DNA from 2 places in the Planococcus faecalis genome. Region 2 is predicted to be linked to the other one. Evidence: riboswitches for the same ligand, from Rfam matches in the RefSeq annotation. Region 2 holds a riboswitch; the other holds the start of a gene.

Region 1 (15,082 bases), 640 kb from region 2:
AGTCCGGAAGATACTTCTCGTCAAGGCTGATGCCGATCAGACTCACCGATGGTTCCTGGGCTCTTGCTTCCCGATAGCCTTCCAGTGCGTCTTCCAGCGTACCAAATACCATGGATACCAAGACCTTATCCAGCACCGATTTGGATAAGACGGGTGTCGGCCTTTTAGGCTTTCGGTCTGCCCAAATATCAAAAATGTTGGGGAAAACACCGCCCACTTCCTCATCCATCGAAATCAGCTTTTCGAGGTGGAATCCGCCATCATTCACTTGGGTGAGATAAAAGGGTTGATTGGCGCTTCCTGCAGAAAGAAGAAAATAGCCAGCACTGTATTCCATCCGTTTCACCTCCATTTTTGGTCTTCCGTTTTGCACTCAAAGAAAATGCAGAACTGAATGTAACTTAATTGCTATTAAGTTACATTCGTTCTCGACTTCTAACATATCTCAATTGATTTACAGGTAATCTGACAATCCATCATAGGAATAACCATTTTAACTTGATAAAGATGGACGTCTTCTACTAAAATTTCTCTAATTGAGATGTCATGAAAATAGAAAGCTAAGTCATTCGGGGATTGTGGAATATCTCCTTTTGCCCCTTCCAGCCAATTATTGAAGATGGTTGAAAAACATTCTTTAAACAGAACCGTATACTCTCTTTCTTCGCCCTCAACATCGCTTAAACCCATATATTTCATTGTCACTAAATGCTTGGTATGATCATAGTTTAAACCCTTTAATTCTGAATCAATATAGTGAGTAGCCATTAATTTCTCTTCGAGTTCTTGACCACTTAGTTTCAATCTTTGTAACCTCCACTTCTAAACTTCAAATCAAAAATGCTGTAAAGTTTCGGTTTTGAATGTAACTTAATTCACATTAAGTTACATTCGTTTTGAAGAAATTAAAATAACCTGAGTCGATTTGACAGCGCTGTTCCTTTTCCATTGAGTCTAAGCCGGTCTAGCAATGGACTGGGAAGGACACAGGTCATATAGGGCTTGTTTTGCATAAGCTCTATCGTAATTTCTGCTTGATTGGTCTCCCCAGAAATTTCCTCGCCGATCATCGCAAAATCGAAAGGGGATTTGTAGTAGATACTCTCTGCTAACCGTACATACACTTCATTGATTTTCTCTAACCAGGGATTCAGCTCGGTGGTGAGAGGATAGCGGTAAGGAAACACCTTCTCAAATGCAGCCTGTGGAATTGAAATATCTAACCAGTCCGACTCGCCGTTTACCCTGATGACCGTAATCAGACAAGGCAGCTCCTCTTTAGTGGAATTGTGAAGGGATAGGCTGCCGTAAAATGACTTCACACTTTCTTCTTCGATCGTTATCGGCAGAGAAATTGAATGCTTTTGGAAATCCTTTTTCTCTTCCCAGAACCCATTGAAGTAAAGACTTTCCTCCAAAGCAACAAGTGCTTCATTTACCCTTTTATCGTCCCCATATGGGTGATATTCAATTGATAGTTCGTAAAATCCATCCATCCAATGATCGGGGTTATTGTAGAAATCATAATTCATTTGTCTTCACCTTCATTTCAATAAACTTTTATATAATTTAGTATCTCAATTTAAAAATTGATTTCTGCTAGTTTGAATGTAACTTTTCTGCACTTTTGTTACATTCACTTAGGCAAATTTCTTAACCTTATATTGGTATCAAACTTTAAATCAGCAGGTTCGAATCTGATTGAAACGTAAGACAGACTTTCTTAATTTTTTTATAGATTGAGTAGCAATAAAATCGATTCATTCTCTTTTACAAACGAGGATTTTCATTTTCCCACAAATAATGTATAAACTTCATTATTTCCCCGTTCATTTCGAATTCTTCTTCGCCTACTCGAACTTGCTTAAACCCATTTCTTTCTAACACCTTTTGCGATGCATGGTTACCAGTCGTTGTTTTCCCACGTATTTGTTTCACACTTAGATCAGTTTTCAATAGTAGATTTAATGCCCGATTTCCGATTCCCTTTCCCACATATATTGCGCCTACTCTAAATCCTATGTCTGCTATGTCATCTTTTTTATCAACCAAGTTGATTCTTCCTACAATTTCTCCAACATCATTGGTGATCAGGTAAAAATAAGAAAGGCCCTTCTTTTGTTCCTTCAGTAATTCTTGATGTCTTCTTAAAAATGTTTCGAAAGAATAGTAATCGTCTCCTCGACTTGGAACCATCTTTTCAAAAAACCATCGATTTTCAGACTCGAACTTAAATAACGCTTCTGCATCGACTTCTTGTAATAAATTTAAAGATATCTCCATAAGTTGTCCAACCCATTTCAAGTAGTAGATGTATTGGTTTCTTTCATCATACCAATTATATCCATTATTTTTGATTATAAATAGAACTTTCTGAAATTCTACTTCGTTATATTTCTGTTATGAGATTCCCTCAGAAAACCGTTCGTAAAAGTACACTTTTACGAACACTCTAAAAACAGCATAAAAACTAAAAAAAGAACGTTCGTAAACGTATCTAGACACTTTACGAACGTTCATATTTTACATATACGTTTACGAACGCTTTTCTTAGTCCCATTCCTATTAGCGTCTATATTCCGTTAACACTAAAGTTAAAATAGTAATTCGTTCCTTACATATTCACATCTCACTCAGATGTACGGTTTTCTTGATAAGAAAGTGTATCCCAGAATGAGATGTCCGCATCTGCAATAGAATCATCCGCAATTGCACGAACTGTTGCATCGAGTGTCGTGATGGTTTGTTTAATTAGATAGCCATTGCTCTTTTGTCCCAGAACATACGACTCGTAAGAATGATCCGACATGCCGCGCATCTCGAATAACAGGGTAGAAATTCCATACTCGACTGCAATGCCATTTCGACTAATGGTTTCTGCATTTCCGCCTCTGTACTTGCCTAAATGGCCCCATCCTTTTGAATCGATAGCATCGAATACTACAGCTCCCAGCTGCTTGGATTTAAGAAGTACATCCGGGTCAACGTTCGGTGTTGTCGGGTACAAAATAGAACCGGATACCAGTTCTTTATCTCGCTCACTTTGAGTACCTTGATGATGCAAATCAATCATGTAATCAATATCATATTTTCTCATCACATTTTCGTGGAAGGCTTTTGTTTCAGGTTGAATTTTGGTAATGTGATCACGGTTCAAATCAATGCCGTCCGCGTTATAGCGTGTGAGATTCCGCTCTCCTTTCGCTATGTAATCATCTAATGAAAAGTTCACATCTCCCATGGCACCATCTGGATTGAGCATTGGCACGATTAACATATTGACGCCATCTGTTACCCCTTTCATCTTGCCTGTTCCAAGGTGTTTGATAAATTCAAGCGCGCCTTCTGTTGTCAATTGTTCGTTGCCATGTTGTTGAGTGAGAAAAAGAATGGTTGGATTTTCAGGATTTGTCACATACTTAACTAAGTACAAATCACGCCCTTTAATACTTTGTCCAATTACTTCAAGTTCCATATTTTTTTGTTTGGCTTCTTGTGTTTTTAAAAAATCCGCCATTTCATCATATGTTGTTAGTATGGATGTGTTGATGGTTTCGTTGCCACCATAAGCTGGTCCATTCCCCACTGCTCCGACAACGGGCGACATAAAAGGAGAAGCGCTCAAAACCATCGCTCCGGCAATTGTTAATGTCATCATTTTTTTGCGAATCATCTTCTTGTTAGCTGTTTTCGTCACATTCATTTTCTTCATCCATTTTCCACCCCTATGATTTTTTTAGAAACGGTCTTAAGAAAAACAATTCAGCTCCATCTGTAGCCTCCGCTCCAAAGTATTTCGTCACACTAAGTTCTTCCTTCTTTATTGATTGAAATCCTTTAATTGATTTTAAAATGAACAAATGGAATCAGTATATTTTAAATTAACAGTCTATTAGTCGTGCTGAACACTATAACTTTCTTCTTAGCATCAAAAAACCACTTCCTTTATTGGAAGTGGTTATGGTCTTCTGTCAAGAAAGTGGACACGGAAATACTGTTCTTTTTCTTCCAGAACCCGATCGCACTCTGTTTGATCGGACGGTCATGAGAAGCAGTTCAAAAGCGAACTGCTTCTCATGACCGGCAAACTGTTACGAAACTAATCGTTCTGAGGTTAGAGCCTCGTGCTTTTTTTCATAGTTTTCAGGTGACAAGTAGCCAAGTGTGGCGTGCCGTCTCCGCAAGTTATAAAAGTCATCGATGTAATGACTGATGGCCTCTCGGGCGTCTCCCCGTGTTCGGAACCGGTGGCGGTAAATCAGCTCTTTCTTAATGGTGGCGTGAAACGATTCAATGCAGGCATTGTCATAGGGATCTCCCTTACGGCTCATACTGATTTGAAATTCCCCTTTTTTCAAGCACTTGATGTATTCATCGGAACAGTACTGGGAGCCGCGGTCGGAGTGGTGGATCGGTTCACCAACGGGATTCCGCAAAAGCAGCGCGTCCTGTAGCGCCCCAAGTGGCAGTTCGGTCTTCATTGTGACGTCCAGATTCCAGCCAACAATCTTACGCGAGAACAGATCCATCACACTCGCCAGATACAACCATCCTTCTAGCGTCCAGATATACGTGATATCGGTAACCCAGACCGTATTGGGTTTGTCGACATCGAACTTGCGCTCGAGCAGATTCGGGTAGATAAACTGGCTATGATTAGAATCGGTCGTTGTCATGAACTGTTTTGTCGGCAGTGCAGAGAGTCCCAACTCGTTCATGTAACGCCCCACGGTTCGTTCGCATATGGAATATCCCTGCGCCTTGAGATCCTCAAGGATGCGCGGGCTCCCGTAAGTGCCATAGCTCTCATGATACGATTGAGCAATTTTTTGGAGAAGCTCTTCCCGCAGCATCTGCCGTTCAGTTCGATTCGCTGCGATCAGCTGAGTCCGCCATTTATAGAAACCACCTCTGGATACGCCAAGTAGCCTGCACATCTTCAACACGTCGTATTCGTTCCGGTGCTCTTCGATGAACGAATAAATTACGTGCGGCTTTTCATGAAGACATGCATGGCCTTTTTTAAAATCTCTACTTCGTCATCTCGTTCTTTCAGCTGATTTTCCGTCTCACGCAACTTCTTCTCCATTTCTGAGAAAGTGACGCGCGGCTCACCCGTTGGATTCGCCAAACGGTCCTGCTTTTCCCGGTATTCTCTCGCCCATTGCCGCACCGTTGTCGCACTCACACCAACTTCATAAGCCAGGTCGGTGGCTTTCCGCCCTTCCTCAATATGGAGCTTGGCAACATATTCCTTGTATTCGGTCGTTTTGTGTTTGCCCATGTTTGACACGTCCTTTTCTTGGTACTTTCAGTATGTCGAAAACCGAGTAGTCGTGTCCACTTTTAAGTCTAAACCCAGTTAGAATATAAAATGTATTTATTATTGATCTGTTACTATAGAAAAGTCAGTTTGTCTACGTCTTTTCATTTCTTCAGCAATCAATTCAAAGGTTTTGAGTTTGTCCTTAAAATCGTACGTTGCTGAAACTAGCATGACTTCGTCTGCTTCGTATTCTGAAGCTACTGTTTCGAGTTGGTCTACAACGTGCTGCGACGTGCCCACTACCATGCGACGACGATTTTCAGCGACTAATTGCTTTTCGAATTTCGAGTATGGATAAGCACTTGCTTTTTCAGGTGGCGGTGTGCCGTTTGAGGGCATCCCTTGCGCACTCATGGATAATGATAAATCTAAAGAAGAGGCGATCCACTCTGTTAGTTCAGGTGTTTCTTGGCAGACTACAAAAATGGCAATACCGACATAAGGATTACTGCCATCAATTGACTTAAACTGTTTTCGGTATTCTTTCGTGAAGGTTTGGCCGCCTTCTCCATTGATAAAGTGAGCAAACATATAAGGCAATCCTTTTTCAGCTGCTAGCCGTGCTGAATTTTCACTAGATCCTAAAATCCAGATGGGTGGCGCATTTACCGTAACCGGCGTTGCTTTCATGCCAAAGTATGGATGGTCTTCTGGAATAGCATCGTTTAAGTACATACACAGCTCGTCTATTTGTTTAGGAAATAGACTACTGTCTCGCTTTTTTCCTTCATCTAATGCATAAGAAGCACGTGGCATACCACCAGGTGCTCGTCCCATTCCTGCATCGATTCTTCCAGGATATAAGGCTTCCAGCAATTTGAAGTTTTCCGCAATTTTAAAAGCAGCATAATGTGGCAGCATGACGCCACCAGAACCTAGCCGTATTGTTTGAGTCACAGCTCCTAGATGCGCAATCAGCACTTCTGGAGAAGATCCGGCTAGCGTTGTTGCATCATGATGCTCAGACACCCAAAAGCGTGTATAACCCCACTTTTCAGCTTGTTGTGCAAGAATGGCGGTATGCTTTAATGCCTCCTGCGGTGTGCTACCTTCTGAAATTGGTGATTGGTCTAATAGGCTATACTTTAATGCCATAAAAATTCTCTCCTTTACAAAAAAACAGCTTATTCTTCAACCAAGTAACCGACAGAGCGCAAAACTGTATGAATAAACGCCTGCGCTGCTAGAAAGACTTCTTCTTTTTCAGGTTCTTGGAAAATATCGTGATAGCAAAATTTCCATTCTTTGTAGCTGAATTCGTTTAGTTGTTGCTTTAGTAACCATTGACGAGCTACTTCTTTCTCAACAATTAAATCTCGCTCTGCTGTATACAAACAAGTCGGAATCTGCGGATACCTGTCAATACTTGCAGCCGTTTCTTTCATATAACTCTGCAATTCTTTATACCAACTTGCAGTAATAACCGTTTGATACCGCTTGCTTTCGGTTTCTTGACTATAAGAAAAACGATCGCGTGTCAGGTGGCGTAATTCGATGCCATGATCCACCTTTCTGCGGCCAGTCAATTGCGCAACTCCTGGAAATGCGTTTGGCACTTTCGGTGGCAATTTTTTTAACTGCAACCAAGGCGACGTAAAAATAACTCCGGCTACATTGAATTTCCGGTTCCCTAAGACATTCATCGCAATAGTTGCGCCCAGTCCATGGGCAATGACAAATACTGGCAACTCATTTTCTGACGACAGTCTCAGCAACTCATTTACTGCCTGTTCGTAGTCATCAAACGATTCTCGGTGAACTTTGTCCGCTCCCGCATTTTTGCCATGGCCCGGTAAATCTCCTGTATATACGTCAAATCCTGCCGATCGCCATTTTTCAATTTGCCATGCATAGCGCAGGTGTTGTTCATACGCACTATGTATAAACACAACTACTGCCTTTGCTGATCCTTCAGCCTGCCATTTCCACATAATCCAACTTCCTTTCCCTGCTGATTAATTCTCGATGTTGTCTGTTAATTTGACGTTTTGATTTGATTTGTTACGATTAAGAATATCTTATCTTGTTTAAAGGAGCTTTGCTATGATTTATCCATTTAAAGACAAATTCCCTAAAATCGATCCATCTGTTTTCATTGCAGACTACGTCACAATTTCTGGTGATGTGACAATTGGCACAGACTCTTCTGTGTGGTTTAATACGGTGATTCGCGGGGATGTCTCTCCGACGATTATTGGCGATAAAGTCAACATTCAAGACCTCTGCATGCTTCATCAAAGCCCGGGTAAAACCTTGCTTCTTGAAGATGACGTGACTATTGGCCATCAAGTTACACTTCACAGTTGCATTGTTCGTAAAGGTGCTCTCGTCGGCATGGGTTCGATTATTCTCGACGGCGCGGAAATTGGAGAAGGCGCATTTATTGGTGCGGGTAGTCTCGTACCGCCTGGAAAAGTTATCCCTCCTGGCATGCTAGCACTCGGACGCCCCGCGAAAGTCGTCCGCGAACTTCGTGAAGACGATAAAGAAGATATGGAACGTATTGTTCGAGAGTATGCAGAAAAAGCAGCTTATTATAAATCACTCCAAAAAAAGTAACAAAACGAAAAGGACGACCGGGCATCACTGCCTAGTCGTCCTTTTCGTTTTGTTAACTTATACGCCAGCTTGTTCTTTTAAGATCGCTGCTTTGTCTGTACGTTCCCATGGCAAATCAACATCGGTACGGCCAAAATGTCCGTAAGCTGCCGTTTGCTTGTAGATTGGGCGACGTAGATCCAACATTTTAATGATGCCAGCAGGACGCAAGTCAAAGTTTGCACGTACCAAATCATCTAATGTGTCTTCATCAACGATGCCTGTTCCAAACATATCAAATGCGATCGATACAGGATGTGCTACACCAATTGCATAAGCTAACTGAACTTCGCATTTATCTGCAAGGCCAGCTGCGACAATATTTTTTGCAACATAACGCGCCGCATAAGCCGCTGAACGGTCTACTTTTGTTGCGTCTTTTCCTGAGAATGCGCCGCCACCGTGACGCGCATAGCCACCGTATGTATCTACGATGATTTTACGTCCAGTTAAACCTGCATCTCCTTGAGGTCCACCGATAACAAAACGGCCAGTTGGGTTGATAAAATATTTTGTTTCTTCATCGATCCACTTTGCTGGTACAACTTCGTTAATGACGTATTCCTTAATATTACGTTGAATTTGTTCTAACGTTACTTCTGGATGATGTTGAGTTGAGATAACAATTGTATCCACGCGAAGCGGTTTGTTGTTTTCATCATATTCAACCGTCACTTGTGTTTTACCATCTGGACGCAAGTATGGAAGAATTTCTTCTTTGCGTACTTCAGCCAAACGACGTGCCAATTTATGTGCCAATGAAATCGGCAATGGCATTAACTCTTCTGTTTCGTTGTTCGCGTATCCAAACATTAATCCTTGGTCACCTGCACCGATATCGTCTAACTCTTTATCTGTCATTTGGCCTTCGCGTGATTCAAGCGCTACGTTTACTCCAGCAGCGATGTCCGGTGATTGCTCATCGATTGCGGTAAGAACTGCACTTGTTTCTGAGTCGAAACCATATTTAGCTCGCGTATAGCCAATTTCTCTTACCGTTTGTCGAACGACTTTCGGAATATCTACATACGTAGAAGTGGTAATTTCTCCGGCTACTAGAACGAGTCCTGTCGTAACAGTCGTTTCACACGCAACGCGTGCATTTGGATCCTCGGTTAAAATGGCATCCAAAATAGCATCTGAGATTTGATCACAAATTTTATCTGGATGTCCTTCTGTTACTGATTCTGATGTAAATAATCGACGGTTTTTCAAAAAATGTTCCTCCTTATATCCTGCGAGATTGCTCTCGAAATTGATACGGTACTCGTTTCCCATGTCAAGTCCGTTCCAGACAATCTGGATTGAACTTCAAGCCGTTTGTGGCCTTTCACACGAGGATTAAGGGCATTTCACAAAAAAATCCCTTCACTCATTCGTCATGAGGAAAGGAAGAATCATCATTAGCACCTTTCACTCTTATCATCCAAGGTCTGTGCACCTTGTGTCAGGTTGGGCACCATCACTGCAAAAGCAGCAGGTTGCCGGGTTTCATAGGGCCTGCCCCCTCCACCAGCTCGGAATAAGAGTATCCGTTCAATTTTTCATCATACGGAATTAGCAAAGTGATGTCAACAATTTTCGAAAATAAAATTACATTCTTCAAATAAAAACAATGATTTTTTGATTATGCTATTCTACCAAACTTTAGATTCCCGCAAGTAAAAAACCAAACTATTCAGTAGTATTTCTGTTCACACAAAGCCATTGTACACTGTAGAAAACCGCTTTAAAAGGCACCAGGACTATTTGGAAATTATAGAAATAATTCTACGTATTGTCGGGGCTATCCTCTAATATTTTTTAATTTCCCCAGTGGATTAGTGTAGACTAATAAAGCTAATGTGTTATACTAATGAACGAATATACATCCTCCCCATTATGGGAATAACAGAAAAGGAAGGTACATATATATGACTTCAGTGAACTTTGCAAACGATTTAAAAGATCTTTTGACTGGCCAAAATGTGCATGTTCAATTATCAGTGCCACAATTAGTGGAAGCGGCAACATCCCGCAAAGAAGCAGTATTAACTCGGGAAGGCGCTGTAACAGCGGAAACAGGAAAATATACTGGCCGCTCACCGAAAGACAAATACATGGTGGAAGAAGAAAGCTCTAAAAACAAAGTCGACTGGGGCAATGTGAACCGTCCGATTTCAAGCGAAATATTTGAAAAGCTTTACGCTAAAGTGATTAAGCACCTTAAAGACAAAGATGCGCTTTATGTATTCAAAGGATTTGCCGGAGCCGACCATGAATCACGTGTGCCCATCCAAACAATCAATGAATACGCATGGCATAATCTATTTGCTCACCAATTGTTCATCCGGCCTACAGCTGAAGAATTGCAAACACACAAAGCTGAATTCACAGTTGTGTACGCTCCGACTTTTCAAGCAGACCCTGCAGTTGATGGTACAGCTTCTGAAACATTTATCATCGTATCGATGGAGCAAGGCATTATTTTGATTGGCGGCACTGAGTACGCTGGCGAAATGAAAAAATCAATTTTCTCTATCATGAACTACTTACTTCCTGAAAAAGGAATTTTACCTATGCATTGTTCAGCAAACGTTGGTCCAGAAGGCGACGTAACTTTATTTTTCGGTTTATCCGGAACAGGTAAAACAACTTTATCAGCTGACGGTGATCGCAAACTAATCGGTGATGATGAGCACGGCTGGTCAGATAACGGCGTATTTAACATTGAAGGTGGTTGCTACGCTAAAACGATTAATTTGTCGCGTGAAAATGAACCACAAATTTACGACGCAATCCGTTTTGGTTCAGTACTTGAGAACGTCGTAGTGGACCCTGAAACACGCATTCCAGATTATAATGACGGTTCATTAACTGAAAATACACGTGCAGCATACCCAATGCAAGCAATCGACAATATTGTAGATCCTTCAGTTGCAGGACATCCGAAAACAATTGTCTTTTTGACTGCTGACGCATTTGGCGTATTGCCTCCAATCAGTAAATTAACAAAAGAACAGGCGATGTACCACTTTTTAAGCGGCTATACATCGAAACTTGCTGGAACAGAGCGCGGAATCACTTCACCTGAAGCAACATTCTCTACATGCTTCGGTTCACCTTTCTTGCCGTTGCACGCAACAGTTTACGCTGAAATGCTTGGTAAGAAAATCGACGAGCACGGCGCTCAAGTTTTCCTCGTTAACACTGGATGGACTGGTGGCGTATACGGAGTCGGTAGCCGTATGAAACTTTCTTACACACGCACAATGGTTCGCGCTGCGATCAAAGGCGAATTAAACACTGTGCCAACTGAAAAAGAAGCAGTCTTCGGTTTTGAAATTCCAACTGAAGTACCTGGAGTTCCAAGTGAAGTATTAAACCCACGCCATGCATGGTCAGACAAAGCAGCTTATGACCAAAAAGCAAATGAATTGGCGCAAGAATTCCAAGAAAACTTTAAAAAGTTCGGCACTGTCGCACCTGAAATCAGCGTGCTAGGCGGACCAACTCAAAAATAATCTTGCAAAAACCCGTTCGGAATAAAATCCGAACGGGTTTTTTTACTTTTCTTTTTCTCTCATCCACAGACAAACTGCTTTGACTGTTTTCCAATTCGCTACAGGTGGAAAAAAGTGCGTGTAATCTGGAAAATACCATGTCTCATGCGGCTGATCCTTTAACTTTAATGCCTCTTCTAACAAATGTGCTTGTCCGGGTGAGACATTGTCATCTAGTAAACCGTGAATGATCAAAACGGGCGCAGTATTTTCTTCAATCCGCAATAATGGGTTGCGCTCTTCAAATTGAGTTAAAGCGGTGTTCGGCGTTCCCCCATAAAGTCGCTTCATCATGCGACGCATATCCGGACGTTCTTTATACGTTAATACCGTATCTGTAACACCTGCCCATGTAACAACCGACGTAATATCTTGACGCAAAATAGCTGTCCATAATGCCATAATCCCGCCTCGTGAAAATGCCAGTAAGTGGACATTTCCATTACTGAATTTTTTTAAAACATCGACAGCATGAACGGCATCCCACCTGTCTTCTCCTGCAAATTCATCACGGCCTTCACCGCCTCGATTGCCTCGATAATACGGAGCAAACACTACAAAGCCTTGTGCGGCAAATTGAGCGATTCGTGCAGGACGTACCATCCCAATCGACTGAATGCCTCCTCTTAAATACAAGATGCCACTATTGCTTCCTTTTTTTTTCGGTTCAGCTAGCATTCCTTTTACGCGTAATCCTTCTGACCAGTAAACAATTTCTGATAACCGAACGTGTGGATTCGGCGATGGATAAGGTCTCTTCGATCTAATCGTTCCATTTTTCAAGCTGCTTCACCTTCTCTATTATTTTACTCATTCCTTCATCTTTCATTAAAAAACTAAAGTGGCTAGTTGTCTTTAACTCTTTTAACAAGATGATTCCCTCTGTTTCAAGAAGGGAAATTCGGTCTATTCCTTCTACCTCTGCGACAAAAACCGTTTTACAAAATGGTTTCTCTGAATACACCACGTATTCAGCAAACCAGTCTAGGTTTTTTATATGCGCCCCAGTTTCTTCGTAAACTTCCCTCTTGGCAGCCTCCTGTAAACTTTCCCCCACTTCTACTTTGCCGCCTGGAAATTCTAACCCTCGCTCATTATGCTTGGTCAGTACCCACTTTCCGTTATCGCTACAGATTACCAATACATGTCTACTTTCAATAGAAAAGCTATTTTTTTCAAATGATAGTTCACATAAGTAGCCGTTCAAGTCTTGATAATGCATTTTTTCACCTCAATGCCATAAGAAAAGCGTACACTAAATTTCAGTGTACGCTTGTATAATTCTATCTTACTTCTTTTCGCCCAAGAATGCTGATAACATCCAAGAATGTTTTTCAAGATTTTGATGAATGGCATTCAACATGTCTTCTGTCATGTCGTCACCATCTTCAGCTGCCAAATGCATTCCTTTTTTCAGTGATTTCATAATTTTATCGTAATCACTCACAACAGTATCTACCATTTCCTCAGCCGACTCCTTGCTGTTCGCTTCTTCGATCACAGAAAGCGCTAGCTGTTCTTTCATTGTAGCGACCGGCTTTCCACCAAGTGCTAATAACCGTTCTGCAATCTCATCCATGTGCAATGTCGCTTCATTGTATAATTCCTCAAATTTTACGTGCAATGTAAAAAACGAAGGGCCTTTTACATACCAATGGAAATTATGTAATTTTGTATAAGCAACAGACCATGTTGCCACCTGTACGTTTAGTTCTTGGTTTAATTCGTTTGACATTTCCGATCACACTCCATTTTTTTGATAAGTTCATATACTTTATTTATACCACTGATGCCCCTACAATAAACATATGAAGTAATTCTGCGAAAAGAGTTGAAATTTTATGAAGACGACTTTACTACGGATGTTCCGTTTTTATCAACGATTCATCTCTCCTTTATCACCCCCAAGCTGTCGATTTTATCCAACATGTTCGCATTACGGCATTGAAGCTGTCGAAAAGCATGGCGCGTTAAAAGGCGGATATCTAGCCGCGAAACGCATTTTAAGCTGCCATCCTTTCCATAAAGGGGGAATCGATTTCGTCCCTGAAGAATGGCCACCAAAAAAATAATTGGTGGTTTTTCTTGTGTTTTTATTGCGTATACTGTAATATTCAACTAGTCATTAAAACGTAATCATTACATTTTGGAGGAAAATATGAAAAAAATACTATTACTAATCTCTATTGTTTTATTATTAGCAGCTTGTGGAAAAACAAGTGATGAAGCGCAAAGTATCGATACTGATGCTTCGAAGCTACAAATTTATACAACGGTTTATCCACTAACTTATTTTACAGAGCGCATCGGTGGTGATTTGATTGATGTTCAGTCAATTTATCCTGCCGGCTCCAATGAACACACCTTTGAACCCACACAACAAGAAATGATTCAACTCGCAGATGCAGATTTGATGTTCTCGATTGGTCTGGGTCTTGAAGGGTTTATCGACAAAGCTCAAAAAACATTGAAAAATGAAAATGTTGAATTTGTAGCGACTGCTGATACTCTAACAGATGAAGATTTAGAAGCCGCACTTGGGTATAATGAACAATCTCATGAAGAGCATGAAGAAGATTCTCACGAGGCAGAAGCTGAAAGCCATGATGGTCATGATCACGGTTCAACTGACCCGCACGTCTGGATGTCTCCTGTACTAAGCAAAAAATTAGCAGAATCGATTAAAGATTCCTTGATAACAGCCGACCCAGAAAACGCAGAAACTTACGAAAGCAATTATACAGAATTAGTTGTTGAGCTCGAAACCTTAGACCGTTCGTTCGCTACGCTATCTGAGCGCGTCACGAAAGACACCTTTTTCGTTTCCCATGAGGCTTTTGGCTACTTGTCAGAGCCTTACGGTTTTGAACAAATGGCAATCGCTGGACTAAATAGCCAGGATGAGCCTTCGCAAAAAGAGTTAACAGAGATTGTTGATTTAGCAAAAGAAAAAAACATAGAGTATATCGTCTTTGAACAAAATGTTTCGTCTAACTTGACAGAGGTTATTCGAAAAGAAGTAGGTGCTGAAGCAATCCAAATGCACAATCTTGGCGTTTTAACACAAGAAAACATCGACAATGAAGAAACGTATTTTACCTTGATGGAAAAAAATCTACAAGTACTTGAGACCATTCTAAAATAGTGAAAAAGCACAGCCGAGAACTTCTCTCTGCTGTGCTTTTCTTTTTCATGTTAGCTACCCGATGTTAATTTAGTTAGTCGTTTGGTCAAAAATTGCCGCCATTCAGCTGCGAGTTCTTCTACTTCCAATACTTTGACAATCCCATCGATGTCTCTTGTTCTCTGGAAATTGATTTCATTGGCATATAGAACCGATACTTGTTGTGGACTTTTTGCTACTAGACGAATCGATGAATCGGCTCTCACAATGCCTTCTTCTAGTACACGGCAAAGATAACCAGTAAAGCCCGTTTTCACCATTTCTTTTAGTAAAGGCTTCATGTCCAGTCGCCTGTCAATGGTATTACAAGGAACTCTTCCTTGCGTCACTTGAATAATAGCCTCTCCTACTTGAAAAATGTCCCCAATGCAGACGTCTCGCTCTAGCATATTTGTCACCGTTAAATTTTCGCCAAAAGCAGCAGGGGGTAAC
Region 2 (15,082 bases):
CTAGCGCAGAACGACTGAGTGAAATGGCGACACGTTTACTGGATAGTTTGATGACTTGGGATGATGATTTTCAACTTTCTGCAAGTCTTGGAATTGCTACGTACTCAATTAACAGCGAAATTGACTTGAAAACACTCCTTAAAAATGCGGATTTCGCTTTATTTCAAGCGAAGAAATCAGGGAAAAACGCGTATCAGTTTTTTGAAACAGAAAAGATCGTGTGATCGTTGATTTCCAAGCTAAAAGCGTCAACTCTATAATCGAGTTGACGCTTTTATGATGAAAAGTAGTACGATGACTAGCCAATCTAAAGTCAGCAAGCGATTAAACAACGTAGCATTGTCAATACAACCCCCGCCACTTTCCACAAACGGACGATTCGTGTAAACTGTATAAGGTTAAGAAAAAATGAGATGACGATACAATAAGGATTGCTAGTATAAATCGAATAATAATGTTTGGATGAAGAATCGATCTTGCATCCTTTAATGAAAGGATTGGAACTTGAATATGAAAGAGAATTTTTGGCGTGATTTACCACGACCTTTTTTTGTATTGGCGCCGATGGAAGATGTTACGAATGTAGTGTTTCGCCATGTAATAGCAAAAGCGGCAAAACCGGATGTGTTTTTTACTGAGTTTACAAATACGGAAAGTTACTGTCACCCCGAAGGAATCTTTAGTGTGCGAGGGCGTTTGACCTTTACTGAAGACGAACAACCAATGGTGGCTCATATATGGGGCAATAAGCCTGAGCACTTCCGAGAGATGAGCATCGGAATGGCGAAACAAGGCTTTAAAGGAGTCGACATCAACATGGGTTGCCCTGTGCCAAATGTTGCGGCCAAAGGAAAAGGCAGTGGTTTGATCCGTTATCCGGACAACGCAGCTGATATTATCCAGGCAGCAAAAGCAGGCGGCTTGCCTGTCAGCGTCAAAACAAGAATTGGGTATACGGACGTGGACGAGTGGAAAGGCTGGCTGACTCATCTATTTGAGCAGGATATTGCCAATTTATCGATTCATTTGCGGACCAAAAAAGAAATGAGTGCAGTGCCTGCACATTGGGAATTGATTCCAGAAATCAAGAAACTTCGTGATGAAATCGCGCCAGATACTCTTTTGACGATCAACGGAGATATTCCGGATCGTCAAACGGGTCAGGAACTTGCCGATAAATATGGGGTTGACGGCGTTATGATCGGGCGAGGTGTTTTTCACAATCCCTTTGCTTTTGAACAAGAACCGACAGAACATAGCCCGAAAGAATTGTTTGACTTGCTGAGGCTACACCTAGACCTTCACGACCACTACTCAACAGAAAGTCAGCCCATCGCATTCAAACCGTTGCGCCGCTTCTTTAAAATTTATGTTCGTGGAGTACGGGGCGTTGGTGAATTGAGAAATCAGTTGATGTATACTGAAACGACAGATGAAGTACGTGCATTGCTGAACGACTTTGAGCAGCAGGAGCAAGAGCTGACATCTGTCTAATAGAACGCAATAGAGTTCTTTTGTGCAAGTGTTTTTGAAATGAAATAATGGTATCTTCATCATAAGAAACCGCCTGAGTATTCCAAAAAAGTGGAATGTCTAGGCGGTTTTTTAGGACGATATGACGAAGAGAAAGTTATGGAATCGTTAGTATTTTCACAAATTGACTTCATCTGATAGAATCGGTATATTAAATGGCGAAGCAAATGATTGGAGTGAACCGTTTGACCCCGTACGTGGAATTGCAGAATTTAGAGTTGATTGATTTATTGAGCGAACGCCATATTTCAACACAGAGAATTTCAGAGCGTGCATGGAACGACACGAGTGACATCCACATTTCAAACTCTGAATGGCAGATTATGGCACGCATTTATAAAAAGCAGCCCACTATTTCGTATGTTACCAAAAATGTAGACATCTCTCGCCAGGCCATCCATAAATTTATTAAAAACTTGGTGACTAAAGAATTGGTAGAAGTACAAAATGTTGAGAACAATAAAAAAGAAAAATGCATTCGACTCACGACGTTAGGGAAAGAATACTACGAAAAAAACGAAGCATTGAAAATTCAGTTGGAACATAAAATTGCAGAAAAAATTGGTGCTGATCAAATGAAAATGCTCAAAGATCTTTTAAAGACCGATTGGGGAATATAGTTTGGATGTTAAAAAAGATCTTGTTTCATCAATTTATTGATGAAACAAGATCTTTTTTTAGTCTAGTTAACAGTCGACGACGGTTGATCTTCTGTGATCAGGTCGTTAATCATTTGATTGATTTCTTCAAAGCTCGTGTCCATTGCATGAGCAAGTTCTTTAAAGAGCATGATCTGTGTGTTGTTAATCAGTTTATAGTCATGCGCGTAGAAAGTTTCTTTCTGAAGCTGCGTATCAAACTTCTTGCGCATTAGCGTATTAACAATTTCCGCAATTTGCATACGGTCTCCTGTATTAATGAGCTTAGGCTGTAACGCTTTAGCAGTTGACTGATCGGGCTCTACTCCAGGCTTTTTAAAAATTTCAATGATTTCGAGTGCTTGTTCTTTTTGGAGAAGCTTCAACATCACGACTTTATCGTTATCGACAGGCGTAGTGATGGTCACTAACGTATTCGCTAAAGGATGCAATTTATAATATTTCTTTGTGACACCTGAAACTGTTTCATCACGGATATCGTTAATTCTACATAGGCCATGTGTGGAATAAATGATGTGATCTCCAATGGTAAACATTTTTTTCCTCCTAAAATGTATCTCAACTAATTCTAGTATAGCACACATGCTCTAAATTGTAAACTTAGTTGACAATTCAAGAAAGGGGGCTGGGGTACAAGAGATGGATTCGTTACTTTTCCTTCTTTATTGAAGCTCGTGCAGACATAATACTGTCACAAAAAAAGGATTAAAGCATGAAGAAGTAGGGAATAAAGGGGAAAGCCTGTTCGTAGATTGTCGAAGTGGAGGTAACAAGAGATGAAGAGTATAGAAGAAGCAAAGCGTTTAATTGTCGCCGAAAAACTGAAACACTATAATGAACGTCTGGCAGATATGGAGCGAGATTTGCAGTTTTTCTATGAAGAGTCGACGAACGATAAAGAATCTTTGGACATTATTCAAGATATGAAAGAGAAAGTCGAACAATTAAAAGAAGTAAAAAATAAAGAAAACCGCGAGACAGTGTTCTAATCCTGTCTTTTTTGCTGTCTTCGCGTAAGCGCGATGACCCGGAGATTATGTGCTATCATTAGAATTGAATCGACTTCGGATCACGACGATAATGAGCAAGCTACAGGAGGAAGAAAAGATGGATAATAACGATTTATTGATCAGACTGCGTTATGCACTAGATATAAAAAATAGGGATATGGTCGAAATTTTCAAATTGGGTGGTATAGAACTTAGCAAAGATGAAGTATTAAAAGTGCTGACAAAAACCCCAGATAGCGAAGAGGAAGAGGAAGATCGTATTTGGATTGACCGGGAAGAAGAAGACTATATTAAAGCAGAAGACGCTCTATTTGAATCTTTTTTAAATGGATTTATCGTTTTCAAAAGAGGACGTCAAGAGCCCAAACCCGGGCAAACTGAAGTTTCTGCAGTGACCAATGAACGTTCTAACAACTTACTGCTGAAAAAAGTGAAAATTGCTTTACAGCTAACGAGTGAAGACATGTTGGAGATTTGGGATTTAGCTGGAGTTACGGTAACAAAAGGTGAACTTGGAGCGTTACTCCGAAAGGTTGGCCATAAAAATTACAAAGAATGCGGCGATCGCTATGCACGCAACTTCTTAAAAGGATTAGCAATCAGATTCAGAAAATAAAAAAAGCGTGTCTACGAGTCAGCGTTACTGATTTGTGGATAGGTTTTTTTTATTGTCTTAGACTGGATAGCTCAGAAGTAGACTTTCTTCATGGATAAAAAGAACTATCCCTTTCGTGTAAAAATGATATGATAGAAAGAAGAAATCACAGATGGGTGCAAAGGGGATAGCAGGATGAATTGGTTGCCGAAGAGAAAAAATAAAGTGGCGGCTTTTTGGGAATGGTTTGCAGACAATAAAGAGGCCTATAGTCGCTTGGATGAGTCGAGTAGAAGCAAACTATTAAATCAATTGGAAAAGAAATTGCACAAGGTTAACAAACATTTGGCGTTTGAACTTAGTGAACTTTTAATTAACGACAAACGACAATTCATCATCAGTGCGGACGGCATGGTTGAGGCATTTGATGACGTCATTGATCTAGTTGGTCAGGCTCCAGAACTTGAATCGTTTACGATTATCGCCTTTCGCCAGCGACAAGAAGAAGAAGTATCGATCGAGTATGGCGATATTAAATTAGCATGGAAAGACATCTTTTGTACTTTTGAAAAAGATAACGCCAACGACGAAGTGAATTTAATTCTTTACATCAAAGGCTTTACTGAAGAAAATGAAGATGAATTTATCTCGGCTTCTTTTATTCTATTGGATACAGTTATCGGGGAATACAATGCAGGCATGCGCATTGGGGAAATTGAATTTATTAGTTACGAAGGACAAGCAGACGCTCGGCCGGTAAAGGATTTGCAAAGTCTTTTTTAAAGCAGAAGAAGACAGTATACTTATAGAAAAACCTATCGGAAGTTTTTAATCCAGATAGGTTTTTTGAGTCGCAAGCGAGCTGATGAAGTGGCAGCGGTGTTAGGCTTTTGCCTAAGTGTCTTGGCGAAACCAAGTGCATACATAACTGGATTCTGATCGGCCAGGGAAGCCTAGAACATTTTCATAATATACATAAAGGTGCTATTGTTTTTGATCGAACATTTTCCAAGTGACTGTATGTTACTGTCCTTATGAATAAACATGTAACTCTTCTTTTGATTTGATTATTGGTCCAGTATTTCCTGAAATGGTGTGTACAATAAATAAACAGATGTAGAGAGGAGAAAGAATAGGGAGGGCGGCGAAAAAACGTTAACAGCTTCTAAAGAATAAAAGGATTCTATTTTTAAAGAAACTCACAGAAAGTTCATTTTTTTCTAACAAAACATATTGACCTGACCAATAGATACCTGTACTATACTAAGAATACTAAAACTGAATAGTGAATCTTTATCGAGAGAAGTTGAGGGACTGGCCCTGTGACGCTTCAGCAACCAGCCGAAAGGTCAGGTGCTAAATCCAGCAGGCAAGCGATTGCCTGACAGATGAAAAGGAACGAGTTTGATATCGTAAAGCCTTCTTTTTCATGGAGGCTTTTTTTGTATATATGGGGGGTTGAGTGGATGGGTTTATTAGACGAACTGAAGACGAAAATTTTGACGGCGGACGGTGGCATGGGAACCTTGCTGTATTCGTATGGCATTGAGTATTGCAACGAGGAATTGAATTTACAGCGGCCAGAAGTAATCGAAAAGATTCATCAAGACTATATCAAAGCTGGAGCAGATATCATTCAAACCAATACGTACGGGGCTAATGCACTCAAACTTGCTCGTTACGGATTAGAAGAACAAGTTGCAGACATCAACAAAGCTGCTATTGAAATTGCGAAACGTGCAGCAGCACCGGGGGGGCAATTTGTCTTTGGAACGATTGGCGGCATTCGTGGAATTCGTAAAAGTGACGCCACCTTGCAGGAAATCATTGCGATGGTCGACCAGCAAGCGAGTCAGTTGCTTGCGGGCGACCCCGATGGCCTACTACTTGAAACTTATTACGATTTTGAAGAATTAGTAGCAACTGTTAAACATTTGAAAGGCATCACAGATACCCCATTGATTGCACAAGTATCGATGCATGATCCGGGTATTTTGCAAAACGGCATGTCATTGAATGACGCTTTGCACCAATTAGAATCACTTGGAGCAGACATTGTTGGTGTCAATTGTCGTCTAGGACCGCATCATACAATTCAAGCTTTTGAAGAAGTAACCTTACCCGAAAAAGCTTTTCTTTCTGCATACCCAAATGCTAGCCTACTTGACGTAGAAGATGGGCGGATTGTTTACGAATCAGAAGCAGATTATTTCGGACGTGCTGCTTTATTGTTAAGACAAGAAGGCGTTCGCTTGATTGGCGGTTGCTGTGGTACAACACCAAAGCATATTGAAGCGGTGAAAAAACACCTCGGTAAGTTACCGCCGATTTTTTATAAAGAAGTAACCAAAAGAAAGCCGATTGTCATCCGAGAGGCCGAAGCGCTAGAAGTAAAGCCGCTTCACGAAAAAGCGAAAACACAACGAACGATTATTGTGGAACTCGATACGCCACGTCATTTGGACGTCACAAAATTTCTTGAAGGCTCTGTCGCTTTGCATGAAGAAGGTGTGGATGCTGTCACCATGGCCGATAATTCATTAGCGTCACCGCGTATTAGTAATATGGCGATGGGCTCGATTCTCAAGCACACAGAAAAAATTCGGCCGCTCGCTCATATTACGTGTCGCGACCGCAACTTAATTGGTTTGCAGTCACATTTGATGGGACTCGATGCACTCGGTATGCACGACATTCTCGCTGTCACAGGCGATCCGACCAAAGTTGGAGATTTCCCAGGAGCGACAAGCGTTTATGACGTGTCCAGTATGGAATTGATTCAATTGATCAAAAAACTAAATGAAGGCATTTCGTTTTCTGGTAAACCGCTACGGAAAAAAGCTAATTTTTCTGTCGCTGCGGCGTTCAATCCGAATGTTCGTGTGCTTGACCGAGCCGTAGCAAGACTTGAGAAGAAAATTGAAAGCGGAGCGGATTATTTTATTTCGCAGCCCGTATACACAAAAGAAAAAATCGTTGAAATGTACGAAGCGACAAAGCATTTAAATACGCCCATTTTTATTGGGGTAATGCCGTTGACCAGTATTCGCAGTGCCGAATTTTTGCATCATGAAGTGCCGGGTATCAAGTTATCAGAAGACGCACTTGAACGCATGCGTGCATGTGGAGATGACAAGGACCGAGCCACAGCGGAAGGCATTCAAATCGCTAAAGAATTGATTGACACAGCAGCAGAGCTATTCAACGGTATTTACTTGATCACACCGTTTGTCCGTTACGACATGACCGTGGAATTGATTCGGTATATTCGACAACTAGATCAACAGAAAGAGAGCGATCGCAGCCATGTCCAAACATCTTATTGAACAACAGCTTAAAAAAAGAATCTTAATTATCGACGGAGCGATGGGGACGATGATTCAAAATGCCGATCTGTCACCTGAAGAATTTGGCGGAGAAGAATTTGACGGCTGCAATGAATACTTGAACATTGTCCGACCGGATGTTATTCAAAATATCCATACGGCTTATCTTGAAGCTGGAGCCGATATTCTTTGCACCAATACATTTGGAGGTACACCGATTGTTTTGGACGAATACGGAATCGGTGACCAAGCGGCGGATATTAATAGACGCGCAGTCGAAATTGCGAAACGAGCGGCTGCTGAATTTTCCACCCCGGAATGGCCTCGTTTTGTGGCAGGTGCGATTGGACCGACAACGAAAACTTTGTCTGTAACGGGTGGCGTCACATTTGATGTCATGCTGGAAAATTTTCACGTGCAAGCCAAGGCACTTGTTGAAGGCGGAGCAGATCTCATCTTGCTCGAGACCAGTCAAGACATGTTGAATGTGAAAGCGGCGACAATTGGCATTAAACAAGCTTTTGAAGAAACGGGAATCGAATTGCCGATTATGGTGTCCGGAACGATTGAACCGATGGGGACGACACTTGCCGGTCAAAGCATTGAAGCGTTTTACATTTCCATTGAACATGTCAAGCCGCTATCCGTCGGGTTAAACTGTGCAACAGGTCCAGAATTTATGACAGACCATATTCGTTCGCTGTCAGAGCTGTCGGACGGCTATGTTAGTTGTTACCCAAATGCAGGCTTGCCAGATGAAGACGGTCATTATCACGAAACACCCGAATCACTTGCGAAAAAATTAAAAGGTTTTGCAGATAAAGGGTGGCTGAACGTCGTCGGTGGTTGTTGCGGAACCACACCGGAACATATTAAAGCAGTGCGTTTGGCTATGGACGGATTGCCGCCGAGAAAACCAGACCCTGTTGAGCGCGGTCATGTCGTGTCTGGAATTGAGCCTTTGCAATACGACGAAACGATGCGTCCTTTGTTTATTGGAGAGCGGACGAATGTTATTGGTTCTCGTAAATTTAAACGATTAATAGTCGATGGCCAATTTGAAGAAGCATCTGAAATTGCTCGCGCACAGGTGAAAAACGGAGCGCACGTTATTGATATTTGTTTAGCAAATCCGGATCGTGACGAAGTTGAAGACATGACGAAATTCATGAAAGAAGTCGTCAAAAAAGTAAAAGTACCACTCGTTATCGATTCTACAGACGAAGAAGTGATTGAAGTTGCATTGAAATTTTCACAAGGAAAAGCGATTATCAACTCGATTAATCTAGAAGACGGAGAAGAACGTTTTGATGCGGTAATGCCGCTCGTGAAAAAGTACGGTGCGGCAGTCGTTGTGGGTACAATCGACGAAGTTGGGATGGCGGTCACGCGTGAGCGTAAGTTGGAAATAGCCGAACGGTCATATGACTTGCTGGTCCATAAATGGGGGCTTGCACCGGAAGACATCATTTTTGATCCACTGGTATTCCCAGTCGGTACGGGCGATCAGCAATACATTGGTTCTGCAGTAGAAACGATTGAAGGCATTCGGTTAATTAAAGAAAAACTGCCACGCGCATTGACGATTTTAGGTGTTAGTAACGTTTCATTCGGCTTACCACCGGTTGGTCGTGAAGTGTTAAATGCCGTGTATTTATATCATTGCACGCAGGCAGGTTTGGACTATGCCATCGTCAATACGGAAAAATTAGAGCGTTATGCATCCATTCCAAAACAGGAAATCGATATGGCTAATGAATTACTGTTTACGACAACAGATGAAACTTTAGCTGACTTTACGGCTTTTTACCGCGATAAGAAAAAAGAAAAAACAGAAGATGATATTCCGAAAACAGTACCAGATCGACTCGCTTACTATATTATAGAAGGAACAAAAGAAGGCTTGATACCTGATTTGGAAAAAGCGCTAGAGATGTATGATGAACCGCTTGATGTCATTAATGGACCGTTGATGAAAGGGATGGCCGAAGTAGGCCGTTTGTTTAATGACAACCAATTAATTGTTGCGGAAGTGTTGCAAAGTGCAGGCGTCATGAAAGCAGCCGTATCATTTCTTGAGCAGTTTATGGAGAAAAAAGAAGACGATTCTGGAAAAGGGAAAATCGTTTTGGCGACTGTTAAAGGCGATGTTCATGACATCGGCAAAAACTTAGTGGAGATTATCTTAAGCAATAACGGCTTTAAAGTGATTGATGTTGGAATTAAGGTGACACCGGCTACCTTGATCGAAGTGATTCGAAAAGAAAAACCAGACATGATTGGCTTGTCGGGGTTACTCGTTAAGTCGGCGAAGCAAATGGTCATCACCGCGCAAGACTTTAAAGAAGCGGGCATTGATGTACCCATTTTAGTGGGCGGGGCGGCATTGTCGAGACGCTTTACCGAAACCAAAATTTCAGCGGAATACGACGGGCCGGTCATTTACGCGAAAGATGCGATGCAAGGATTAGATCTAGCGAATCGGCTGCAAAGCGGTGCCGGAAAAGCAGAGTTGCTGCTAGAGTTGGATGCACAACAAGAAAAACGCCAAGCCTCTGAAGCCGTGCGAGCAGCAAAGCCCGCTGTAGCCGTTGCTGAAAAACCAGTAAAAACGGTACGCGAAGACGTCACGGTTCACGTGCCGAACGATTTGCGTCGTCACGTATTGAAAGAGTATTCTGTGGCTCATTTGTATCCATACGTCAACATGCGCACATTGATTGGTCATCACCTCGGATTAAAAGGCTATAACGATAATTCGTTAGCTAAAGGCGATCCGCGTGCTGTTCAGCTTCATGAACTGACGACCGAGTTTTTAGGGTCAGGACTGTTAAAACCATCAGGGCTGTATCAATTTTTCCCAGCTCAAAGTGACGGAGACGATGTCATCGTTTATGACCCTGCTGATGGCAAAACAGAAATCGAACGATTTACATTTCCACGCCAATCTGCGTTACCATTCTTATGCTTGTCCGATTACTTAAAATCAGTCGACAGTGGCGAAATGGATTACGTGGCCTTTATGCAAGTAACTGCAGGCTTTGGCGTACGCGAACAAGCAACACGCCTGAAAGAACAAGGCAAATTTTTAGAAAGCCATGCACTGCAAGCAACAGCACTTGAACTCGCAGAAGGTTTTGCTGAACGCATCCACCAAGAAATACGCGATCAATGGGGCTTCCCAGATACAACCGATTTCTCCATGCGCGACCGTTTTGCCGCCAAATACCAAGGCCAGCGCTTCTCATTCGGTTACCCCGCGTGCCCGAACTTAGAAGACCAAGCCAAATTATTTAACTTGATCAAACCCGAAGACATCGGCGTGCATTTAACCGAAGAATATATGATGGACCCCGAAGCATCCGTGTCCGCAATCGTATTTGCGCATCCAGATGCCAGGTATTTTATTGTGGATTGAGGATAGAAAAGCGGAAGCGCCCGTGTAGCTCTGCCGGGCATAAGACAGACCAGCGAAGTGGCGCACTTTGCCACATAGCTGGGTTGGCTTATGACCCAAAGAGCTGGGCGCTGGAGTCTGGACAAAGAAAAGCGGAAGCGCCCGTGTAGCTCTGCCGGGCATAAGACAGACCAGCGAAGTAGCGCACTTTGCCACAGAGCTGGGTTGGCTTATGACCCAAAGAGCTGGGCGCTGGAGTCTGGACAAAGAAAAGCGGAAGCAGCCGTGTAGATTCGACGGGCATAAGACGCGCTGGCGAAGTGGCGTACTTTGCCGCACAGCCAGAGTGGCTTATGACCCTAGAATCTGGCTGCTGGAGTCTAGACAAAGAAGAAAAGCGCAAGCGCCCGTGTAGCTCTGCCGGGCATAAGACAGACCAGCGAAGTGGCGCACTTTGCCACAGAGCTGGGTTGGCTTATGACCCAAAGAGCTGGGCGCTGGAGCCTGGACAAAGAAAAGCGGAAGCAGCCGTGTAGCCACTGGCGATTCTATCTAAAGTGAGTATTTCTGAGACTCATAATTCACCAGCTATAAATAGAAAAAGGGCAGTCAGCTAAATGCTGACTGCCCTTAGACTGTAGACAAAGTCTATAAAAAATGAATAGTCGTGTATAATCCAACAGGTCCGGTCACTTTGCTTTCCGCGGTCTCAAATCAGCGAGAGTAACTAACGAATCTACTTTTCATAAGCACTCTCTCAAGGATTCGGAGCTCAATGCGGCGACTCCTGCGGAAGAACGAAGTGATGAGACCCCGCAGAAGCTTGCGACGAGAAGGCTCAGCGCTCTTCGTCCGCGGAAAGCGTCCGCATGGAGCACAGAATCCAGTATATACAAGATGCAATGACTATTTATTCTTTAACTAACGTAAATATTCTTTTGTCTACGACCTGAGGGCAGTCAGCTAAATGCTAACTGCCCTTTTGGCATTGTAAATCAATTTACTTTATCTAACAAAAAGCCGTAGCCTTCTGCTTCCATATCTGCTTCAGGTACAAACAATAGCGCTGCACCGTTCATGCAATAGCGTAAGCCACCTTTGTCTTCCGGACCGTCAGTAAAAACGTGGCCTAAATGATTATCGCCAGTGCGGCTTCTGATTTCGGTTTGTTGCAGGAAGAGAAAACCGTCATCATGCTCGGTGACAACTGCCGGATCGATTGGCTTCGTGAAACTCGGCCATCCTGTTGTGGAATCGTATTTATCTGCAGAAGAGAAAAGCGGTTCTCCAGTGGTGATATCTACATAAATACCGGGCTCATAAAAGCCGTCGTATTCGCTAGAAAAAGCGCGCTCCGTATCGTCTTTTTGTGTTACATCGTATTGAATATCAGTCAATGTTGCTTTTAGTTCTTCGTCACTCGGTTTCGGGTAAAGTGCCGGGTCGATTACCGACTGTGCGTCGCCTTCTACCTCTTGACCTTCTAACGTATCAAACTCAACATGACAGTAGCCATCTGGATTTTTTTCAAGGTAATCTTGATGGTATTCTTCAGCTAAATAATAATTATCCAGCAGTTCAACTTCTGTAACAATCGGCTCATCGTAGCGCTCTTTTTGGGCTGCGAAAACCTTATCGATAACAGCTCGATCATCTTCATTTTCATAATAAATTCCTGTGCGGTATTGTTCGCCGCGATCATTGCCTTGCTGATTCAAGAGTGTTGGATCGATAATCATGAAGTAATGGCCGAGTAGCTTCTCCAAATCGACACGCTCTGGGTCGTAACGAACATGAACGGTTTCAGCATGTCCAGTGTTTTCACGGATAACTTCTTCGTAAGTCGGATTTTCGGTATTGCCATTGGCATAACCTGACGTTACATCATAAACGCCGTAAACGCGTGCCATATAAGCTTCGACTCCCCAGAAGCAGCCGCCGGCCAAATAGATATCCTGCAATTTATCGGTATCGAACTCGAGGTCCACATTCGGATTATCCGGAAATTTAGAAGTGCTTGTATTGGTTGCTTGCCCAGAAGCTGAACTGCTAGACTCGGAAGCATTCGAAGTAGAACAGCCTGAAAGTACCAATAATACTAAAACAATAAAACCTGCAAATGAGAGTTTTTTCATAGTGAAGCTCCTGCCTTTCTTGGTGGAGGGACGTGTAAGCGCTTTTCCATTTTTATTATCTTTAGTGTAATAGAATGTCAGAAAAAGGGGAACTGAAGCGATTCGGAAATAACTGTTAAATTGCGGCAGCTGTCACAGAATAGATATATTAAGTTAGAAGTGTATCTGTAAGATTTGCGGGACAGCAAAGTAGAAAGGACATCGATTTGCATGCTAGGCTTTAAGTATAATGAAAAGGAGTGCAGGCAAATGGTTCTACTGAACGTCTTGGATTATTCACCTATTGATGAAGGACAGACAGCGTCAGTTGCGCTCAAACAAACGACTCAACTTGCACAGCTAGCAGAAAAGCTTGGATTCAAGCGTTTTTGGGTAGCTGAGCACCATAAAGTCGACTCAGTTGCTGGCAGCTCGCCCGAACTGTTGATGATGCATTTGGCGACTTCTACAAAAACCATTCGCATCGGTTCAGGTGGTGTCATGCTACCTCATTATAGTGCTTATAAAGTTGCAGAAAACTTTCGTCTACTTGAAGCCTTGCACCCGGAGCGCATCGATCTCGGCATCGGGCGTTCGCGCAGCTACCGAATCGTCAACGAAGCATTGAATGAAAGCAAAACAAAACGGTTGCCCTATGAACAACAGTTGACGGACCTTCAAAAGTATTTTTCAGATGATATAACGAGCGAACATCGTTTTCAAGCCTTACAAGTAATGCCGACGATTGAAACAGCACCTGAATTGTGGCTTCTTGGTACAGGATTTGGAAGTGCCCGGCTTGCTGCTGAAAAAGGGATGAGTTATGCCTATGCGCATTTCGCAAAACCGTCTGAACAAGCAGTGGATGTCATAAAAACTTATCGTTCAAACTTTCAGCCTTCGGTATTTTTACAGCAACCGCAAGTCATCATTGCTGTTTTTGCAGTAGTTGCCGAAACGATGGAACAAGCGGAGGCGTTGGCGACCGCGTTTGATTTGTGGTTATTGTTTATTGAGTCGGATTCACCACCGCCCTATTATCCATCGATTGAAACGGCTCGAAAACGTGGCTTTAGCGCAAGTGAGCAAGAAAAAATCGAACGCAATCGTAAGCGCATGTTGATTGGTACCGCTGAACAGGTGAAAGAGCAAATTGAAGAGATTGCTGAACGCTTTGAGCCAGATGAAATCACCATCATTCCAAACATTTCAGGTATAACGAATCGCATGAACGTATTGCGTTTATTGGCATCGGCATTCGATTTATCTGAAAAATGAAACCAATCCTTGCTTGCTACGTATAAAGTAAAAAAGTAGAAAGGGCGGCGTGGTAGATGGAAATCAAAACGAAGGAGAAAGAAAAGAAGAATCGCTGGTGGATTTTTGATGTGATTCTTGAAGGTCTGGAGATTTTATTTTATATCCCGCGTTTAGTTTTGCGAATCGTTTTGGAAGTGTACCGATAAGAGGGGATTTGACGATTCGGACAGTATTTCTTGAAATTGGACAGTATGTGGCTCAAAACGGACAGTATTCAAGACAAATCGGACAGTATTCCACGCATTCTCGACAGTATCGCCAATAAATGGAAAAAGCCGCCTAAACTAGGCGGCTTTTTCATCGTTTTATAGCTTAGCAAACTCAGGATCAGCGACTTTGACCAATTGTTTGCCGAGATTGGTGCCTTTAAATAGGCCGAGAAACGCATCCGGTGTATTTTCAAAGCCTTCGACAATCGTTTCATCGTATTTCAATTTACCTTCTTGTAGCCATTGCGTCAGTGCCACAACGCCTGTTGGTAAATCTTTGGCGTAATCGCCGAGTGTGAAGCCTTTCATCATTGCGCTTGTTTTGATGAATTGACCTTGAATGCGGGGGCCAACATCCCCATCTACAGAATTGTAAGAAGAAATTGCGCCGCACACGGTAACACGCGCATGCTTGTTTAACTCATTCATGACTGCATCGGAAATGTCACCACCGACATTATCAAAGTAAACATCAACACCATCTGGAAGAGCGGCTATCAAGTCTTCTTTAAAGCTGTCTTTTTTGTAATTAACAGCTGCGTCAAAACCGAGTTCGTTGATCAAGTAATCAATTTTGTCATCAGAGCCTGCGATGCCGATAGCACGTGCACCTTTGATTTTCGCCAATTGGCCAACGATAGAACCGACTGCACCTGCTGCGCCAGAAACAACAACCGTTTCACCAGCTTGAGGTTTAGCAATGTCGAGCAATCCGAAATAAGCAGTCAGTCCAGTCAATCCAAGAACACTCAAATGTGCTGTGATAGATGCTGCAGTTGGATCAACTTTTTGAAGTTTGGCGGCATTCGCCACGTTGTACTCCGACCAGCTAAGGTTGTTGCTGACAATGTCCCCTTTTTCAAATAAATCCGAATGTGATTCAACAACTTCAGCTAACACGCCACCGACTAAAGCTTCG

The links. A riboswitch is a leader RNA that binds a small molecule or an ion and turns the genes downstream of it on or off. The one in region 2 is predicted to bind S-adenosylmethionine.
Region 1: linked by a shared signal. The riboswitch ahead of metK (methionine adenosyltransferase) and the one ahead of AJGP001_RS03090 (bifunctional homocysteine S-methyltransferase/methylenetetrahydrofolate reductase) in region 2 are both predicted to bind S-adenosylmethionine.

The regions. Positions count from the first base shown of each region.
Region 1 is NZ_CP019401.1:1,226,256-1,241,337, reverse strand. Features, by position in the region: gene AJGP001_RS06195 (hypothetical protein) at 1-337, opposite strand, end outside; gene AJGP001_RS06190 (hypothetical protein) at 436-804, opposite strand; gene AJGP001_RS06185 (hypothetical protein) at 906-1,532, opposite strand; gene AJGP001_RS06180 (GNAT family N-acetyltransferase) at 1,771-2,283, opposite strand; gene AJGP001_RS06175 (M14 family zinc carboxypeptidase) at 2,630-3,712, opposite strand; gene AJGP001_RS06170 (IS3 family transposase) at 4,092-4,973, opposite strand; gene AJGP001_RS06165 (transposase) at 4,985-5,284, opposite strand; gene AJGP001_RS06160 (LLM class flavin-dependent oxidoreductase) at 5,384-6,421, opposite strand; gene AJGP001_RS06155 (alpha/beta hydrolase) at 6,451-7,257, opposite strand; gene AJGP001_RS06150 (gamma carbonic anhydrase) at 7,370-7,885, shown strand; gene metK (methionine adenosyltransferase) at 7,943-9,139, opposite strand; SAM riboswitch class I at 9,341-9,453, opposite strand; gene pckA (phosphoenolpyruvate carboxykinase (ATP)) at 9,838-11,427, shown strand; gene AJGP001_RS06135 (alpha/beta hydrolase family protein) at 11,470-12,249, opposite strand; gene ytkD (RNA deprotection pyrophosphohydrolase) at 12,230-12,688, opposite strand; gene AJGP001_RS06125 (Dps family protein) at 12,755-13,201, opposite strand; gene yidD (membrane protein insertion efficiency factor YidD) at 13,308-13,538, shown strand; gene AJGP001_RS06115 (metal ABC transporter solute-binding protein, Zn/Mn family) at 13,625-14,611, shown strand; gene AJGP001_RS06110 (MOSC domain-containing protein) at 14,662-15,082, opposite strand, start outside.
Region 2 is NZ_CP019401.1:591,003-606,084, forward strand. Features, by position in the region: gene AJGP001_RS03055 (sensor domain-containing protein) at 1-224, shown strand, start outside; gene AJGP001_RS03060 (tRNA dihydrouridine synthase) at 511-1,494, shown strand; gene AJGP001_RS03065 (MarR family winged helix-turn-helix transcriptional regulator) at 1,689-2,153, shown strand; gene AJGP001_RS03070 (CarD family transcriptional regulator) at 2,216-2,728, opposite strand; gene AJGP001_RS03075 (hypothetical protein) at 2,969-3,181, shown strand; gene AJGP001_RS03080 (YehS family protein) at 3,300-3,818, shown strand; gene AJGP001_RS03085 (hypothetical protein) at 3,993-4,580, shown strand; SAM riboswitch class I at 5,088-5,192, shown strand; gene AJGP001_RS03090 (bifunctional homocysteine S-methyltransferase/methylenetetrahydrofolate reductase) at 5,264-7,123, shown strand; gene metH (methionine synthase) at 7,104-10,541, shown strand; gene msrA (peptide-methionine (S)-S-oxide reductase MsrA) at 11,516-12,655, opposite strand; gene AJGP001_RS03110 (LLM class flavin-dependent oxidoreductase) at 12,905-13,912, shown strand; gene AJGP001_RS17685 (hypothetical protein) at 13,969-14,100, shown strand; gene AJGP001_RS03115 (NADP-dependent oxidoreductase) at 14,260-15,082, opposite strand, start outside.